Regions from separate parts of the Arcobacter acticola genome, predicted to be linked through region 1. Evidence: riboswitches for the same ligand, from Rfam matches in the RefSeq annotation. Region 1 holds a riboswitch; the other holds the start of a gene.
The links. A riboswitch is a leader RNA that binds a small molecule or an ion and turns the genes downstream of it on or off. The one in region 1 is predicted to bind thiamine pyrophosphate.

Region 1 (8,501 bases):
TAAAAGATGGCACAATAATAGATGTTCATGTAAATGCTGTTACGATTAATATTTTAAATAAAAATTATCTTTATGTAACTTTTAGAGATATCACAAAGCAAAAAGAATTAGAACAAAAAATCATATCTGAAAGAGATTTTATTTCAACTATTATTGATAATGCAAACTCTGTTATTGCAGTAATTGATAATGAAGGCAGAATGATTAGGGTTAATAAATATGCCCAAGAGTTTACAGGATATACTCAAGAGCAGATAGCTAGTGAGCCATATTTTTGGTCAAGATTTTTGCCTGAAAGTCAAAAAGAAAAAGTATTGGATCTTGTAGAAGAAGCAAAAAAAGGTCATATTATAAAATCTTTTAAAAATATTTGGGTTTCAAAAGATAAAGAAGAAAGAGTTTTTGAGTGGTCAAATACCTTAGTTCTAAAAGAAGATGGAAGTATGAATTATTTTGCAACAATAGGAATTGATGTAACCCAAAAGGAGAATATTCAAAAGCTTATTTTAAATAAAAAAGAGGAATTTGAAGCTATTTTTAAATATGCACAAGATGGTATTGTAATAAGTGATTTAGAAGGAAACTTATTAAAATTTAATGATTCCTTTAAAAATCTTTTAGGTTATAAGGGAAAAGAGTTATTGAGTAAAAACTTTTATGAATTCACAGTATCTAAAAATCGAGAAAAAATTATAAAAATAATACAAGATGCAATAGTCGTAGGACATGTTGAAAATTTTGAAAAAGATTTTATAACAAAGAATAATAAAACAATTACAGTGCATATTTCTATTTCACTTCTTCCTAATAAGCAAACATTACTTTTTATAATCAAAGACACATCATCTATTAAACTTTTAGAAAAACAATCTAAATTAGCTTCAATGGGTGAGATGATAGGAAATATTGCCCATCAATGGAGACAACCTTTAAGTGTAATAACAACAAGCGCAAGTGGTTTAAACTTGGAAGCTGAATTAGATATGGAAATTTCTAAGGAGCAAATAAAAGAGTATTCTAATCTTGTAATTCAACAGGCTAACTATCTCTCTAGCACAATCGATAACTTTAGAGATTTTTTTAAAGATGATAAAGATCATAAAATTATCAAAATCGATAAAGTGTTTAATTATACTTTAGCTTTAATGGATGCAACAATTAAGAATAACAATATAAGATTAATTAAAAAGATTGAAGATAATCTTTTAATAGATGGTAGTATAAATGAATTAAGTGAAGCTTTTATTAATATACTCAACTTTCGCACATAAAACCAAGTTCTTTTTTAGTGTAAGCACTTAACACAGCGATAATGTTGAGTAAATCTTTATTATCCTTGACAACATTTTGAATTTCACTAATTTTTGTCAATATTTGAATAAACAGTTGCATTGAAATTGCCAGTGTTTCAAGTTCACACTCTAAATCTCTAAAAAGTTCTCCTAGTGTTTGTGGCTCATGCTTTATGCGATTGATATAGCTTACAATATTGTAGGTAAACATTGAAAGAGTTATTTTCGCAATAAGTGCTTCATAGATTCGATTCTCTTCTTTTCCTAAACCAAAAAGGTTTCGTAAATCTTTATAACCTTGTTCAATATTCCATCTCTTTTTGTAAGTAGCTATTATCTCTTTACCTGCGATAGTTATATCAGTTGAGATAAAAACTAACAAGTCTTTGCCTGTGTGCAAAAATACGAGTTTAATCTTACCTAAAACTGCATGCTCTATAATTGCATCAAAGTATTTGTAAGATATTTTGCCATGCTGTCCGCCGCTTTTATGACGAGAGTTTTTTAAACTCTCATAGATTGCATTCATTGTTTTATGTTTGCCTTTAAAGTTCCAAATGAGTTTATTATTTGGAAGTCTTGAAATTACAGGCATACCGAGCTCATTAGCTTTTTCTATAAAGTTTGGTTTAGCGTACCAACTGTCAACCAATAGATAATCTGCTTCAACTCCGTTATTCAAGGCTCTTTCAAGCATCTCTATAGCAAGTGTGTTTTTACTTTTTATTATCTCACTTTTTCTTTGATATGAATTACTTCTATGATGGAGTTTACTTGTAAATTCTGATATCTCTTTTCTTTTACTATCATTCATCTTTATAGAAAAATCAACTTGAAAAGTTGAGTGTGAGTCTGCATAATTTAAAGATACAATGTTTAATGCATTGATACTTTTATGCTCTTTATTACTCCAAACATATTTACAACTTCCTTCAATGAATTTCCCTCTTTTGGGTTCTACTGTATCGTCAATAATAAGCAAGCGGTGTTCACCATTTTTATGTAATAGTTTTATTCTTTGCAAAAGTGCAGCAGCACTTAGTATCAAAAACTTTCGCCAGTTATAACGACTCTCTTTAATGAATCTGTAATAGGCGTCTTTACCAAATGCATTCTCACTGTTTTTTATAAAAGCTGATTGTCTTTTATTCATAATTAGCATATAAACAAAATGTAAGATAATTTGAAAAGGAGGATAACCAACTTCTCTTTTTACAAAGTTACTTTGTTTAAGTATTTTTGTAATTTTTATTTCTGATAATACTTCAAGAATTGGGTTTTTTAATATGCTTCTCATAGCAGTTTGAATATAATTGTCAAGTCCCATAAAAACACCTTTGTATAGTTGATTGTCGTTATGAAATTATACTAAAAAGTGCCTATTTATGGGCTTTATTATTCAACTCTGGTTCATTTATTTACTGGAATCTATGTGCGAAAGTTGAGTAATATACTTAATAATTCAAAAGATATTTTAAAAGAGAGCGTTTCAAATGAAGAGGATAGACTTATTTTTATTGATGCTTATAAAAAGAGTACTTCTCAAGTAGTCATAACTTTTAAAGATTCAGGTGGTGGGATTCCTGATGATATTATAAATAGAGTTTTTGAACCATATTTTACTTCTAAACATCAATCAAGAGGAACAGGATTAGGTTTAGCAATGGCAGATAAAATTATTAGAGAAAGACATGATGGAACAATCAGCGTTTCAAATGAAGAATTTGAATATGAAGGTAAAACATATAAGGGTGCTTGTTTTATGGTTGTGTTAAATTGCGATACTCTATGAGTATCAAAACTATAAAAATGAATAGACATATTTTATTACTATTATTACTTATAAACTTTTGTTTTGCTAATGAAAACAATCCTTTGTATGTATCTTCAAAATCTCTGCCAAATTATAATCAACAAAATTTTTCAGAATATGTAAATGAAAATAAACAATGGCTAAAAGATAATCGTGTTTTTCTAAGCAAAAATCAAAATCTAGAACTTAGTTTAAATACACCTTTTGAAAGAAAACCTATCAATCAAAATGTATCAAAAGGAATTTTACTTGTTCATGGACTTGGAGATTCTCCAGGTTATTTTGAGGATTTAACGCAAGAGTTAGTTTCTCATGGATTTTTAGTTAGAACAGTATTATTAACAGGTCATGGCAGTAAACCTGCTGATTTAATAAATGTAGAATTTGAAGAGTGGGAAAACCTTGTTTCTCATCATATAAAATTATTAGAAAAAGAAGTAGATGAACTATGGCTTGGAGGATTTTCAACAGGAGCTAATCTTGTAACTTCATATGCTTTAGAAAATGAAAAAGATATATCAGGATTATTGCTTTTTTCACCTGGATTTGCATCAAATCAAGATACTTTATTGCCTTTATCTGGAATTGGAACTTATTTTAAAACTTGGTTGTTTCAAAATGATAATAGTCAAAATATTTTACGATATGAATCATTATCAATGAATGCTTCAAACCTATATTATAAATCCCTACAAAGAGTACAAGAAGAATTAGAAAATAAGAGCTTTTCAAAACCTGTATTTGTAACAATTAGTGAAGATGATAGTGTAATAAAGGCAGAAGAAATAGTATCAATTTTTTCAAATAATTTTAAAAACCCAAATAGTCAACTTCTTTGGTTTGGTAAAAAAAATAGCTCAAATGACAACAGAATCACTTCTTTATCATCTTATCTTCCAGAAGAACATATTGGTAATTTTTCCCATCTATCAGTATTATTTAAAAAAAATCATTTCTTTTATGGAAGAAATGGCTCATATAAAATGTTCAAAAATGGTCAAGATAAGATCTATAATGAAAAAGAAGATGAACTTTGGTATTCAGCTTGGGGATTAAAAGAAGAAGGAAAATATTTTGCAAGACTTACATGGAATCCATATTTTGACAAAACAATAAAACTTATGAGTGATGTTATAAATTCTAAATAAAAAATAGTAGAGAAAGTTAATTCTCTACTTTCTTTACTTTAATATCTCTTGAGCATACTCATCTAAACTTGGTAATGTTTCGACAAGTTTATTTTGTTTCATAAATAAAGCCATTTGTTCATAAACTTTTTTATCAAAAGTAGCAGGATTTGCTGCTAAATATGGCAAAGTATCAGCCCATGCAAGACGATTTAGTTCATTATCTAACTCTTTTGGTTTATAGTTTATAAAAGCTTCCCAAGATTCTTTAGGATTTTCTTTTAAGTAGTTTGTTGCTTCTTGTAAAGATTTTACAAAGTTTTTAAATTTAACTTGAGATACATTATCTTTATTTGCAACAACTATTAGTTCATCATATTTAGGAACTCCATAATCTTCAGGTAAAAATACTTTTCCTTCTTCTTTCTCTAATTTTAATTGATTTAATTCAAAGTTTCTAAAAGCTCCAATTACTGCATCAACTTGTTTGCTCATCAAAGATGGAGATAATGAAAAGTTTACATTTACAAGTTCAACATCTTTTTCAGATAAATTTGCAGATTTTAGCATAGCATCTAATAAAACTGTTTCAAATCCACTTACAGAATATCCTACTTTTTTACCTTTTAAATCTTCTATTTTATTTATACCAGAATTTTTTAATACGATTAAACTATTAAGTGGAGAGTTTACAAGTGTTGCAATTCTTACTAATGGTAAACCTTCTGCCACTTGCATTTGAAGTTGTGGTTGATAATCAACAGCTAAATCTGCTTTTTTTGCAGCTACTAGTTTTGGAGGCATTGTAGGATCCGCTGGTTCCATAATCTCTACTTCAAGATTGTTCTTTTCAAAGAAACCTTTTTGTTGAGCTATTATGATAGCTGCATGATCTGGATTTACGAACCAGTCTAAAAGTAAGCTTACTTTCTCTTTATCTGCAAAAGCAGTTGAGCTTAAAAGTAGTAAACTTAATGTTATTTTTGATATTGTTTTTTTCATTATTTTCCTTTTTTATTTTATTTTTTACGATAGGTCTAAACCCATTTGCCAAAAAGATATTTCCATACGAGTGGCTGTTGTGAAAATATCTTGTATTTTTCCCATTTGTTTTTTTGATAAGTCTTTGCATAGTCCTTCAAAAAACTCAGTTGCATCATTTGCTGCTTCTTGATACTCTTTTGAAGAGTACATATCTATCCAAGATTGATATGGATTATTTGCTACGCTTAAGTTGTTAAGAGTGATATAATCAGCTACTTTTGCATAACCAAGAAAGCAGGGGATTACAGCTGCATAAAGTTGGGTTAAATCTCCACTTAGCCCACAATCAAGCACATATCTAGTGTATGCAACACATGCAGGTGATTCTTTTTGTTCATGGATTGATTTTTCATCTATCCCAAACTCTTTGCAATAATTTATATGTAGTTGAATTTCATCTAAGATAGAATTTAAAGCTTGTCTTGAAAACTCCATTTGCTCAAAATTATCACTTTTGTACATAGCAAGTGCAAATGCCCTTGAATAATGAAATAGATAAATATAATCTTGCATTAAATAGTGTTGAAAGTTTTTAAGTTCCAGTGTTCCATTAGCTAATTTTTGTACAAATTCATGTTTAATATAATTATCCCAATGAGGCTTTGAATTTTTGATAAGATCTTGTGTAATAGTCATTGCTCTCCTTTTAACTTATAATATAAGAAGAGAGTTTATCTTGAAATAAAGATAGACAAAATTTGAAGTATATAAATACATTTGCAAAAACAAATCCCTACGCTAGCATTACCTAGATCAGGTTCAAAGGTCGAAGTTCAAAACTTCCTCTCAGCCTATATATAAGCTCCCTATGTACTAAAAAATAAATCTTATCTGAAAAAAGAATTTAAGTCAATTTAATGTAAATGTGAAGCCCAAGGAATAAACTTTTTTGTTAAATAATCAGTTAAAAAATAAATACTTAAAGTCATTACAATTAGTATAAAAAGTGCAGAAAACATCAAATCAATTTGCATTCTTGCATTTGCATGTAACATAAGATAACCAAGTCCTTTTGAAGATCCAACCCATTCCCCAATAACTGCTCCAATGGGTGCTATACAAACTGCAATTTTAAGTCCAGAAGCCAAAGAAGGTAAACTTGCTCTAAAGCGTACTTTTAATAAAGTCTGTAAAGCAGATAGCTTATATGTATGTGCAAGTTGAAGCCACTGTTTTGGTGTGTTTTTAAGGCCATCATAACAAGCAGTGGTAATTGGAAAATATATAATAATCACTGTCATAACTATTTTTGAAGCCATACCATAACCAAACCATAAAACCAAAAGAGGCGCTATTGCAAATACAGGAATTGCTTGTGAAATTACAAGTAATGGAAGTAAATATTTCTCAATTTTTTTAAAATAAAGCAGAGTAAAAGCAGAACCCAAACCAAAAATACAACCAAGAATTATTCCTATTATTATCTCTAAAAGTGTAGTTTGTGTATGTTCCCAAAGTAAGCTATGTTGATTGATTAGTTGGAAAAATACATCTTTTGGTTTTGGCATTATATAGTGAGGTAAATCAAAAATCACAATAATGCTTTGCCACAAAATAAATAAAAATACTATAGGAAGTAATATTATTAAAACTTTTTTCATATTTGACTTTCTTTGTTTTGTTCTTGAAGTTTTGATATTAACTCTTCTTGCAAATTCCATAATTTTTCATTTGATAGTTGATGAGGTAAAGCTCCTTGTAAAGAGGCAACTTCTTCAAAAACAACAGGTTGGTTTTTTAAAATATAAATATGATTTGCTAGTTTTATAGCTTCTTGTGGATCATGGGTCACAAGTACTACCGTTTTATCTTTTAATAAATGACAAGTCAAATCTTGTAGTTGCATTTTTGTAATTGCATCTAAGGCTGAAAAAGGTTCATCCATCAAAATAAGATTTGCATCTTGCATAAGAGTTCTAGCTAGTGCAACTCTTTGTTTTTGTCCACCTGAAAGCTCATAGGTTTTTTTATTTAGGTGGTCAGACATATTTACTTGGCTTAAAAGCTCTTCTGCTTTTTGTAAAGTTTGATTTGTCTTAGTTCCTTTTAGATGATGATATAGTTGAACATTATCCAAAATACTAAGCCAAGGGAAAAGTGAGTTTTCTTGACTAAGCCAAGCGATGTTTGTACCTTCTTTTAATATTATTTTTCCATCTGTGATATTCTCAATCTCAAGATCAGCTATACATCTAAGCAGGGTTGATTTTCCAACTCCTGAACTTCCAAGTAGGGCGGTACTTTTATTTTCCAATATATTAAAGTTTAGGTTCTTAAATAGTTTTTTACCTTTGAAATCAAGGCTTAAGTTTTGTATTTGAGCTATAAAATTGTTCTTCATGTGCGCTATAATATAATAAAAGAACTAAAAATAAAGGAATTAGTTAACAAATTTTTTGATTGTATATTTCAAAAACTGTTATATGATCTTTTATACTTTGTAAAAAAATACTTTAAAAAAATAAAAGAAACGATTTATTAATATAATTGATTAATTCTTCAATAAAAAAGTTATACTTTCAAAAAAGTCAATAGGAGAGTAAATATGTTTAGTGCGCCAAGTGGTATGGAATTAGCAGTGATTTTTATAGTAATACTTTTGCTTTTTGGTAAAAAGATTCCTGAACTTGCAAAGGGATTGGGAAGCGGTATTAAAAATTTTAAAAATGCATTAAAAGAGGGTGTTGAAGAAGAAGAGATTGCAAAGGCTGAGAATATTCAAAATCCTATTAATAATGAAATTAAAATATTAAATGAAAAAATTAATTAGTTATTTAATTAAAAATTAAAATACCGTAATAATTACCGTAAAAAGGTTTTGCTAAGTATACTTTTAGAGTTCAATATCAATAAAAAAAATGTTAATATTTCAGAATAAATTGTATTAATCTTAGTTAACTTTTTTTTAAACTTGAAAATATTTATTTGTAAATTCACTATTAAATTAGCTATAATATAAACCATAGAATATAGGAGTTAATAAAATGGTAAGTTATACACAAAATGAATTATTATCAATTACAGACTTTACAAAATCAATAAGTAAAATTCTTGGAAATTTAAAAGAACATAGTTTAGAAAAAGTCGGTATTCTAAAAAACAATAAGCTTGAAGCTGTTGTTATTTCAACACAGGAATATGAGAGATTAAAAGAGATTGAAGAGCTAATGAATAATATTGAACATAAAGAAATATATGAAATAGTTCAAAGCAGAATTAATACTT
Region 2 (8,501 bases), 970 kb from region 1:
GATGTAGGTGTGCCGCCGTATATGGTGATCTTACAATTTTTATATATGTTCCTTATTAATAAAAAGATCTCATCCTTTATGAAATATAGTAATGACAGTTTTAAGAAAGATGTTTATTATAGATTACTAAAAAATAGTAAATACAACTGGAGAAAATTATTGTTGCTCACATCCGTGAACTTAATCAATAAACTTTCATCATTGCAAAAGCCAACTGATACAAAAGTATTTATCATTGATGACACAGTTGAAATTAAGCGTGGAAAATATATAGAAGGCAGTTGTAAGAATTTATGGAGCAATAAAGATAAAAGAGTAGTTAAGGGTTTAAATATTGTATCACTAAACTATAGTGATACTCATACCGATATGATGCTAGATTTTTCCATGAACTATAATAAAAATCAAATTATAGATTCTATTGATAATAAATATCACCATAGAAGCAATGCCTATAAACGAAGAATTGAAGGGAGAAACGGTAAAAATATCCAAGCAATAAATATGCTAAAACGAGCTTTAAGTTCAGGAATATATGCAGACTATCTACTTGTCGATAGCTGGTATGCAAAACCAAATTTTATCAAAGAGGTTAGAGATAATGGTTTGGATACGATTGCAAGGGTTGCAAAAAGCAATAGAATCTGGCAGTTTAGTGGGAAATATAAAACACTTGAAGCTCTATATAATCATGAAAAACAAAATAAAACTTCAAAACTTGGTAACTATAACTCCATCAAATACTCCTATGTTTCAACTATCACTACACATAAAACACTTGGAAGAGTAAAGATTGTATTTATAAGAACCAAAGAAAATCTAATACCAATATTTTCAACCAATATACATTTATCAGATTTAGAGATTATAAATACATACAAAAAACGGTGGAATATTGAGCAAGGATATAAAGACCTAAGGGAATACTTTCAATTCGGTAAAGAGGAAAACCGCATTTATGAAGCCCTAATAGCTAGAATCACTCTATCATTCCTTGCATACAATTTAACAAGCTATATCAATCGTATCAATAATGAACCACAAACTTTAGGAAACTTATTCAAAGACTTAGAGTGTCAGCTTGAAACCCTTGCTATTTCAATGGAACTATTCCTAAAAATATTAGAAAACTTGCTCCAAACTACAGAAATTGTCAAGAGAAATAAAGATTTAGAGCTTATTATCAATGTTTTACGCATTCATACCAAAAAGCAACTTGGTTTTATGTGCGAAAGTTGAGTTATTATTGTATAAGTAATTAGAAATGGAAATATTAGAGTAGGTATAACTGCACCAAATCTAATAATTGTTAGTATTGTTTTTTCTCTATCGAATGTTTTCATATTTTCTCCGCACTAAATTGAGCGATTATATTATAAAAGTGTATCAGAAAAGTATCATAATTTCAAATAAATAATTTAATAATAAAAGAAGTTCCATTTTTTTTGTTTTTAACGCTAATCTCTCCATTTAAATATTTCTCAACAATCATCTTACAAATGTATAAACCCAAACCAGTACCATTTTTTTTCTCTTTTGTTGAAAAATATGGATTAAATATCTTATCAATAATATTCAAGTTTATTCCACCTGCGTTGTCTTCTATTTCAATAATTTGAAAAGAAGATTCTTTTTGTGAAAAATTTATTGTGATTTGTGGATTTGAAATATTGTTTAAAACCAAAGCATCTTTTGCATTATTTAAGATATTTAAAATAACTTGTGTAAGGTCATTTTTATGTAAGTAGATTTTGTTTAGGGATTCTTTAGAGTTGATATTTACTTTTATTCCAAGAATATCAAAACTATTTTTGATTAAAGAGTAGCTATTATTTACAACTTCTTCTATTTTTACTAAATCTTTTTTTGAATCTTTTATTAAAAAATCTCTAAAATGATCAATTGTATTTGACATATATTGCACGTAGTTATTTATCTGAGTTAATTTTTCATCATAGGTATTTAAATCAATTCTTTTTAGATTATATTTTAGTTTTAATGTTGTTATAATAGAACCAACTGCAGATAATGGCTGTCTCCATTGGTGCGCTATTATTGAAACCATTTCACCCATAGCTGCAAGCTTTGATTGCTCTAAAACTATTTTTTCATTTTTTTTGATTTCTGTTAAATCTAATATTGAAACCATTTTATAAGAAACATTATTTATATTTATATCTTTAATTTTTATAATTGCAGGTATTACATCTGCATTTTTATTTAAAAGTGATATTTCTTGAAATATTTTGCTGTTATACTCTATGAATTTTTCTTTTGATGTTGGTATTAATATTCCAATTGCAAGATTGCCTATAAGCTCTTTTTCATCTTCATAACATAAAATATCTATTAATGATCTATTTACATGTTTAATAAAACCATCTTCTATAATCAAAATACCTTCAATTGTATTATCGGTTATTTCATGAATATCTGTAAAAAACTTATTATTATCACTCATATTAAACTATTTCCAATTAAATTTATGTTTTATACATTATAATAGATTATATTAATTTTTATGTTTAAATAAGGCTGTTAAATGCTAGATTATGCACTTTTAGAAAAATATTCAAAAGATATTTCCATACTTTTTGTTGAAGATGATTTAAGTATAAGAACTGAAATAAAAGAGTTACTTGAAGAAATTTTTTCTATTGTTTATGTGGCAGTTGATGGAAAAGATGGACTTGAGAAGTATTTAGATTTTTATAAAAAAAATAGTGTCTATTTTGATTTAGTTTTAAGTGATATACAAATGCCAAATATGGATGGTATTGAATTAATAAAGGCTATTTATAAAGAAAACTCTAATCAAAAAGTTCTAGTTTTATCAGCTCATAATGAAAGTGCATATTTAATGCAGTTGATTAATCTTGGTATTAGACAATTTATTTTAAAACCCTTGGATTATAATAACTTTTTAGATGTAATTTTTAAAATAAACAAAGATATCTATTTTGAAAAAAATGAAGAAAAGATAAGTGCTTTAATAAAACTATCTGATACTCTGTTTTGGAATAAAAAAACTCAAGAATTAATAGATAATAATCAAGCTGTTAAACTAACAAAAAAAGAGTTGATTTTAATCTCTTTACTTCTAAAATACCCAGAAAAAACAAATAATAATGAAGAAATAATATCATTGATGTGGGCTGATGATTTTGATAAAAATCCAGATATTACAAATCTTAAAAATATAATCTCACGACTTAGAAAAAAAGTACCTTCTTTAAATATTGAAAATATCTATAGTTTTGGATACAAAATACATACTACCTTGGATTAATACTGCTTAAATGATACTTTTGTAGTACTTTTCCTTGATATAGTTTATTTAACTTAAGAAAAAGGAGTATGTTATGAAAACTTTAGTTTTATCATCGCTTTTTATTTTACTTTTTACAGGATGTATTCAAGACTCAAGACAATTGACTAAAGAAGAGTGTGAAAGAGGCGGATACAAATATGCAACAGAAAAAAAACTGAATTATAGAACAGGTAAATATGAATTAAAATTTATTTGTTTAAATAAAATAAAATAGTTTATGAATTTAATACCAAAGTACTTTGTTTCTTTATATATTAATAACTATTAAGTATTAAGGTTTTTCTATTATGGAATTTATAGACCTGTATGTTTATATTCTAAGTTACACCTATCTCTTGATGTTTTATAACCTCTTACTTTTGGAGCAATTCTTACAAATAGAAAGCTTGTTCCAAAAAGAGTTGAATTGGTGAACATACTCCAAAAGGTACAGATTGTTGAACTTGTTATTTTAACTTAGATACTTTTAAATTCTAAGTATGAATTTAGATTACCATTCCACTAAATTGATTTAAGCTTTCATAAATAAAACTTCAAGTAGAATCGATAATCAACCTCTCGGGGCGCTTTATCTTTTTTAAAGATAGAAGCTGAGATAGCAGTTTTGCTTGTCCCGTTGAACTTGAACTGGGTAATTCCAGCGTAAGGAAGAGACTGTACTTATTTTATAGACTATAAAGTCTAATATATTTTTTTATTGCGAAAAGCTTTTAAAATGATATATCTACATATTTTAACTACACTTCTCTCTTTTCGTATTTTATTTATGAAAGAGATTAAAATGACAAACAAACAACAAGAAACAATAACAACATCAAATGAGTTACTAACAAGAGAACCTTTCCCCGCATCAACTAAGGTGTATATAGAGGGGAAAATACACACAGATATTAAAGTTCCCGTAAGAGAAATACTTTTGGCAAATGAAACTAAACTAAGAGTATATGATACATCTGGTCCTTATACAGATACAAGTATTGACATTGATGTAGGTAAAGGTATTCCAACTATCAGAAAAGAATGGATTGCTAAAAGAAATGACGTTGAGCAATATGATGGTCGAATTATGGAACCTAGTGATAATGGATACAAAACAGAGGAACAACTTGACTTTGTAACAGCAGGAACAAAAGGATTAGTAAGAACTCCTTTAAGAGCAAAAAAAGATGAAAATGGCAAAACAAAAAATGTTACGCAACTGTGGTATGCAAGACAAGGAATCATAACAGCTGAAATGGAATTTATTGCACTTCGTGAAAATCAAGATTTAGCTATGAGTAAAGAATATTTACAAGATGAAGAGCGAGAAAATAGATTAAGAGGTGAAAGTTTTGGTGCAAATCTACCAAAAGTAATAACAGCAGAATTTGTAAGAGAAGAAGTTGCAAGAGGAAGAGCTGTAATTCCATGTAATATAAATCATCCAGAAGTTGAACCTATGATTATAGGACGTAATTTTTTAGTAAAAGTAAATGCTAATATTGGTAACTCAGCAACTTCATCTTCAATTGCTGAAGAAGTAGAAAAAATGGTATGGTCAACAAGATGGGGAGCAGATACTGTTATGGATTTATCTACGGGTAAGAATATTCATACTACAAGAGATTGGATTTTAAGAAACTCTCCTGTTCCTATTGGAACAGTTCCTATTTATCAAGCCTTAGAAAAAGTAAAAGGCGTAGCTGAAGACTTAACATGGGAAGTATTTAGAGATACGTTAATAGAACAAGCTGAACAAGGTGTAGATTATTTCACTATTCATGCAGGACTTCTTTTACATCATGTACCAATGACTGCAAAAAGAGTTACAGGTATTGTAAGTCGTGGTGGAGCTATTATGGCTAAATGGATGATTCATCATCATAAAGAAAACTTTTTAAATACACATTTTGAAGATATTTGTGAAATTATGAAAACATATGATGTAACATTTTCATTAGGAGATGGTTTACGTCCAGGATCAGGTGCGGATGCTAATGATGAAGCTCAATTTGCAGAGCTAAAAGAATTAGGAAGATTAACAAAAATTGCATGGAAGCATGATGTTCAAACTCTTATCGAAGGTCCTGGTCATGTACCGATGCATCTTATAAAAGAAAATATGGAAAAGCAACTAGAATGGTGTGATGAAGCACCTTTTTACACACTAGGACCCCTAACTACTGATATAGCTCCTGGTTATGATCATTTTACATCAGGTATTGGTGCAGCTATGATTGCTTGGTATGGTTGTGCAATGTTATGTTATGTAACACCAAAAGAACATCTTGGATTACCAAATAGAGATGATGTTAAAGAAGGTTTAATTACATATAAAATTGCAGCACACGCAGCAGATATTGCAAAAGGTCATCCAGGAGCACGAGCAAGAGATGATGCAATGAGTTTAGCACGATTTGAATTTAGATGGGTTGATCAATTTAATATTGGTCTAGATCCATATAGAGCAAGAGAGTTCCATGATGTAGAACTACCTGCTGAATCTGCAAAAGTAGCACATTTTTGTTCTATGTGTGGACCTAAATTTTGTTCTATGAAAATTTCGGCGGAAGTAAGAACATATGCAGATGCATTAGGAACAGATGTTGAGACAGCAAGAAAAAAAGGCATGGATGAAATGTCTTTAAAATTTGAAGAAATGGGATCCGAAATTTATGTTGAAGCAAAAGAATAATCAAGTAAAAAATAAGAAAATGAATATAGCAATAGTTGGTACTGGTTTAGTAGGTAGAGTTTTGGCTCTTAACCTACTAAAAGATGGACATACTTTAACACTATTTGATAAAGATAGTAAAGATGGACTTACATCAGCTGGTTATACAGCAGCAGGTATGTTAGCACCCTTTGCTGAACTTGAAACAGCTGAATCAATAATATTTGATTTAGGTGTTCGCTCTGTATCTTTATGGCCCGATTTATTAAAAGAAGTTGGAGTTTATGATGGATTTCAATTAGCAGGAACAATTATAACTGCCCATCCTCAAGATTCAAAAGAACTTGAACATTTTATTACAACATTAAAGAACAAAGTAAAAGAAGCCAAAGAAATAGAATCTATAAATAAAGAGCAATTAGAAGAACTCGAACCTGAATTAACTCAATATAATAAATCATTTTATATTAAAAATGAAGGGCAAGTAGATTCACAACGTTTTATAACTGCTTGTTCTGATTATTTACAAAATCATCCAAATGTAACATGGAAAGATTTTACAAAAGTAGACAAGATAGAAGAGGGTAATATTTATATAAATAAAGAAATTCAAGAGTTTGACTGGGTTTTTGATTCACGTGGGTTAGGAGCAAAAGAGCATTTTTCTGATTTACGAGGTGTAAGAGGTGAAGTATTATGGTTAGAATCAGATGAAATTAATATTACAAGACCAACAAGATTACTTCATCCAAGATATAAAATATATATTGTTCCAAGACAAAACTCTAAACGTTATATCCTTGGTGCTACAGAAATAGAAAGTGAAGATACAAGTGATATTTCAGTTCGTTCTAGTATGGAACTTTTATCTGCTGTGTTTACTGTTCATCCTAGTTTTGGTGAAGCTCGTGTAGTTAATAGTAAAACAAACTGTCGACCTGCCTTTAAAGATAACTTGCCTCGAATTGAAAATACAAATAAATTAACTAGAATAAACGGTCTTTATAGACATGGCTATTTATTAGCACCTGCCATTGTAGAAAAAGCATTAAAGGAAGGAATATATAAATGAATGATGTAAATAAGAAAGAGACAAATGAATCATGGGAAATAGCAGGAAAAACACTATCAAGTAGATTGTTAATTGGCTCTGCTCTTTATCCAAGTCCTTCTTGTATGGAAGATGCCATTACTATATCAAAATCTCAAATTGTAACAGTGTCTTTGAGACGTGCAACAGCAGGAGAAAACAATGACAATAAACAATCATGGAATATTATAAAAGATTTAGGTCTTAATATATTACCAAATACAGCAGGTTCTCACAGTGCAAAAGAAGCAATTACAACTGCAAGAATTGCAAGAGAAGCATTTGGTACAAATTGGATAAAACTAGAAGTAATTGGAGATCAATATAATCTTCAACCAGATCCTTTTGAAACAGTAAAAGCAGCTGAAGTTTTAATCAAAGAAGGCTTTGAAGTATTTCCATACACTACAGATGATTTAGTAGTATCTAAACGATTAGTAGATGTTGGATGTAAAATTTTAATGCCTTGGGGTTCGATGATTGGTTCAGGAAAAGGATTAATGAATCCAGATAATTTAAAAGCAATACGAAATTATTTTCCAAAACTACAACTTATAATAGATGCAGGAATAGGAAAACCTTCTCATGCAAGCCAAGCAATGGAATTAGGTTATGATGGAATACTTTTAAATTCAGCAATAGCTTTATCTCAAGATCCTATAAAAATGGCAAATGCTTTTAGATTAGCAGTTGAAGCAGGAAGATTGGCTTATGAAGCAGGAATTATGCAAGAACGTGAATTTGCTAATCCATCTACTCCTATTGTTGGAACTCCTTTTTGGCATCAATTTGATTAATAAATTTTTTTTAAGCACTCTCAAATAAATTTGGAAAAGACTTACACCTAAAACGAGAGGTAAGAGCATTATATAGTAGTTCAATAATTTAGTTTGAAACTTAAAGAAAGTTGCAAAAGGTACAGGTTGTGGAACTTGTAGATAAATATTTTTATAATTCATTTTTAGAACATTTATCCATCATTTTTTGTGCACTATCTAAGGTTGACAGATTAGGTTTAGGTGTGTCTTTATCTATCTCTTTATGGGTGGATTCCTGCAATCTAAGTAGTTTTATTCTTTAAATTGAAATATTAAATTTTTCAAGTAATAAAATCATTATGTAGTATGAAATTGCTGTTAATGCAATTGAAAAGATTAATGCAAAATAAAAATTAACATACTTTAAAAAAATTGGTAAAGTTATAAATAATACTAAAGATGGAATAACTAACCAAAAAATAGAATATGAAAGTTTTGAGATAGTTTCTACATTTTTTGTATCAATATATATCCAAATAAAAGCCATAACTGAAACCAATGGAATAGAAGCTAAGATTGCTCCAAGAAGTGAACTTCTTTTTGAAAGTTCAGAGATAGCTACTATTAAAACAGCTGAAATTAACACTTTAATTACATAATACATTTTTT

Region 2: linked by a shared signal. The riboswitch ahead of thiC (phosphomethylpyrimidine synthase ThiC) and the one ahead of tenA (thiaminase II) in region 1 are both predicted to bind thiamine pyrophosphate.

What each region holds. Positions count from the first base shown of each region.
Region 1 covers NZ_CP042652.1:2,211,588-2,220,088, reverse strand. Annotated here, with positions in the region: gene AACT_RS11370 (PAS domain-containing protein) at 1-1,271, shown strand, start outside; gene AACT_RS11365 (IS4 family transposase) at 1,255-2,619, opposite strand; gene AACT_RS11360 (sensor histidine kinase) at 2,734-3,084, shown strand; gene AACT_RS11355 (alpha/beta hydrolase) at 3,102-4,253, shown strand; gene AACT_RS11350 (ABC transporter substrate-binding protein) at 4,287-5,234, opposite strand; gene tenA (thiaminase II) at 5,259-5,912, opposite strand; TPP riboswitch at 5,990-6,095, opposite strand; gene AACT_RS11340 (ABC transporter permease) at 6,131-6,937, opposite strand; gene AACT_RS11335 (ABC transporter ATP-binding protein) at 6,874-7,617, opposite strand; gene AACT_RS11330 (twin-arginine translocase TatA/TatE family subunit) at 7,822-8,046, shown strand; gene AACT_RS11325 (hypothetical protein) at 8,261-8,501, shown strand, end outside.
Region 2 covers NZ_CP042652.1:1,238,211-1,246,711, forward strand. Annotated here, with positions in the region: gene AACT_RS06350 (IS4 family transposase) at 1-1,239, shown strand, start outside; gene AACT_RS06355 (sensor histidine kinase) at 1,406-2,461, opposite strand; gene AACT_RS06360 (response regulator transcription factor) at 2,543-3,289, shown strand; gene AACT_RS06365 (hypothetical protein) at 3,363-3,545, shown strand; TPP riboswitch at 3,881-3,997, shown strand; gene thiC (phosphomethylpyrimidine synthase ThiC) at 4,113-6,005, shown strand; gene AACT_RS06375 (FAD-dependent oxidoreductase) at 6,025-7,056, shown strand; gene AACT_RS06380 (thiazole synthase) at 7,053-7,871, shown strand; gene AACT_RS06385 (DUF3147 family protein) at 8,152-8,496, opposite strand; gene AACT_RS06390 (ATP-binding protein) at 8,480-8,501, opposite strand, start outside.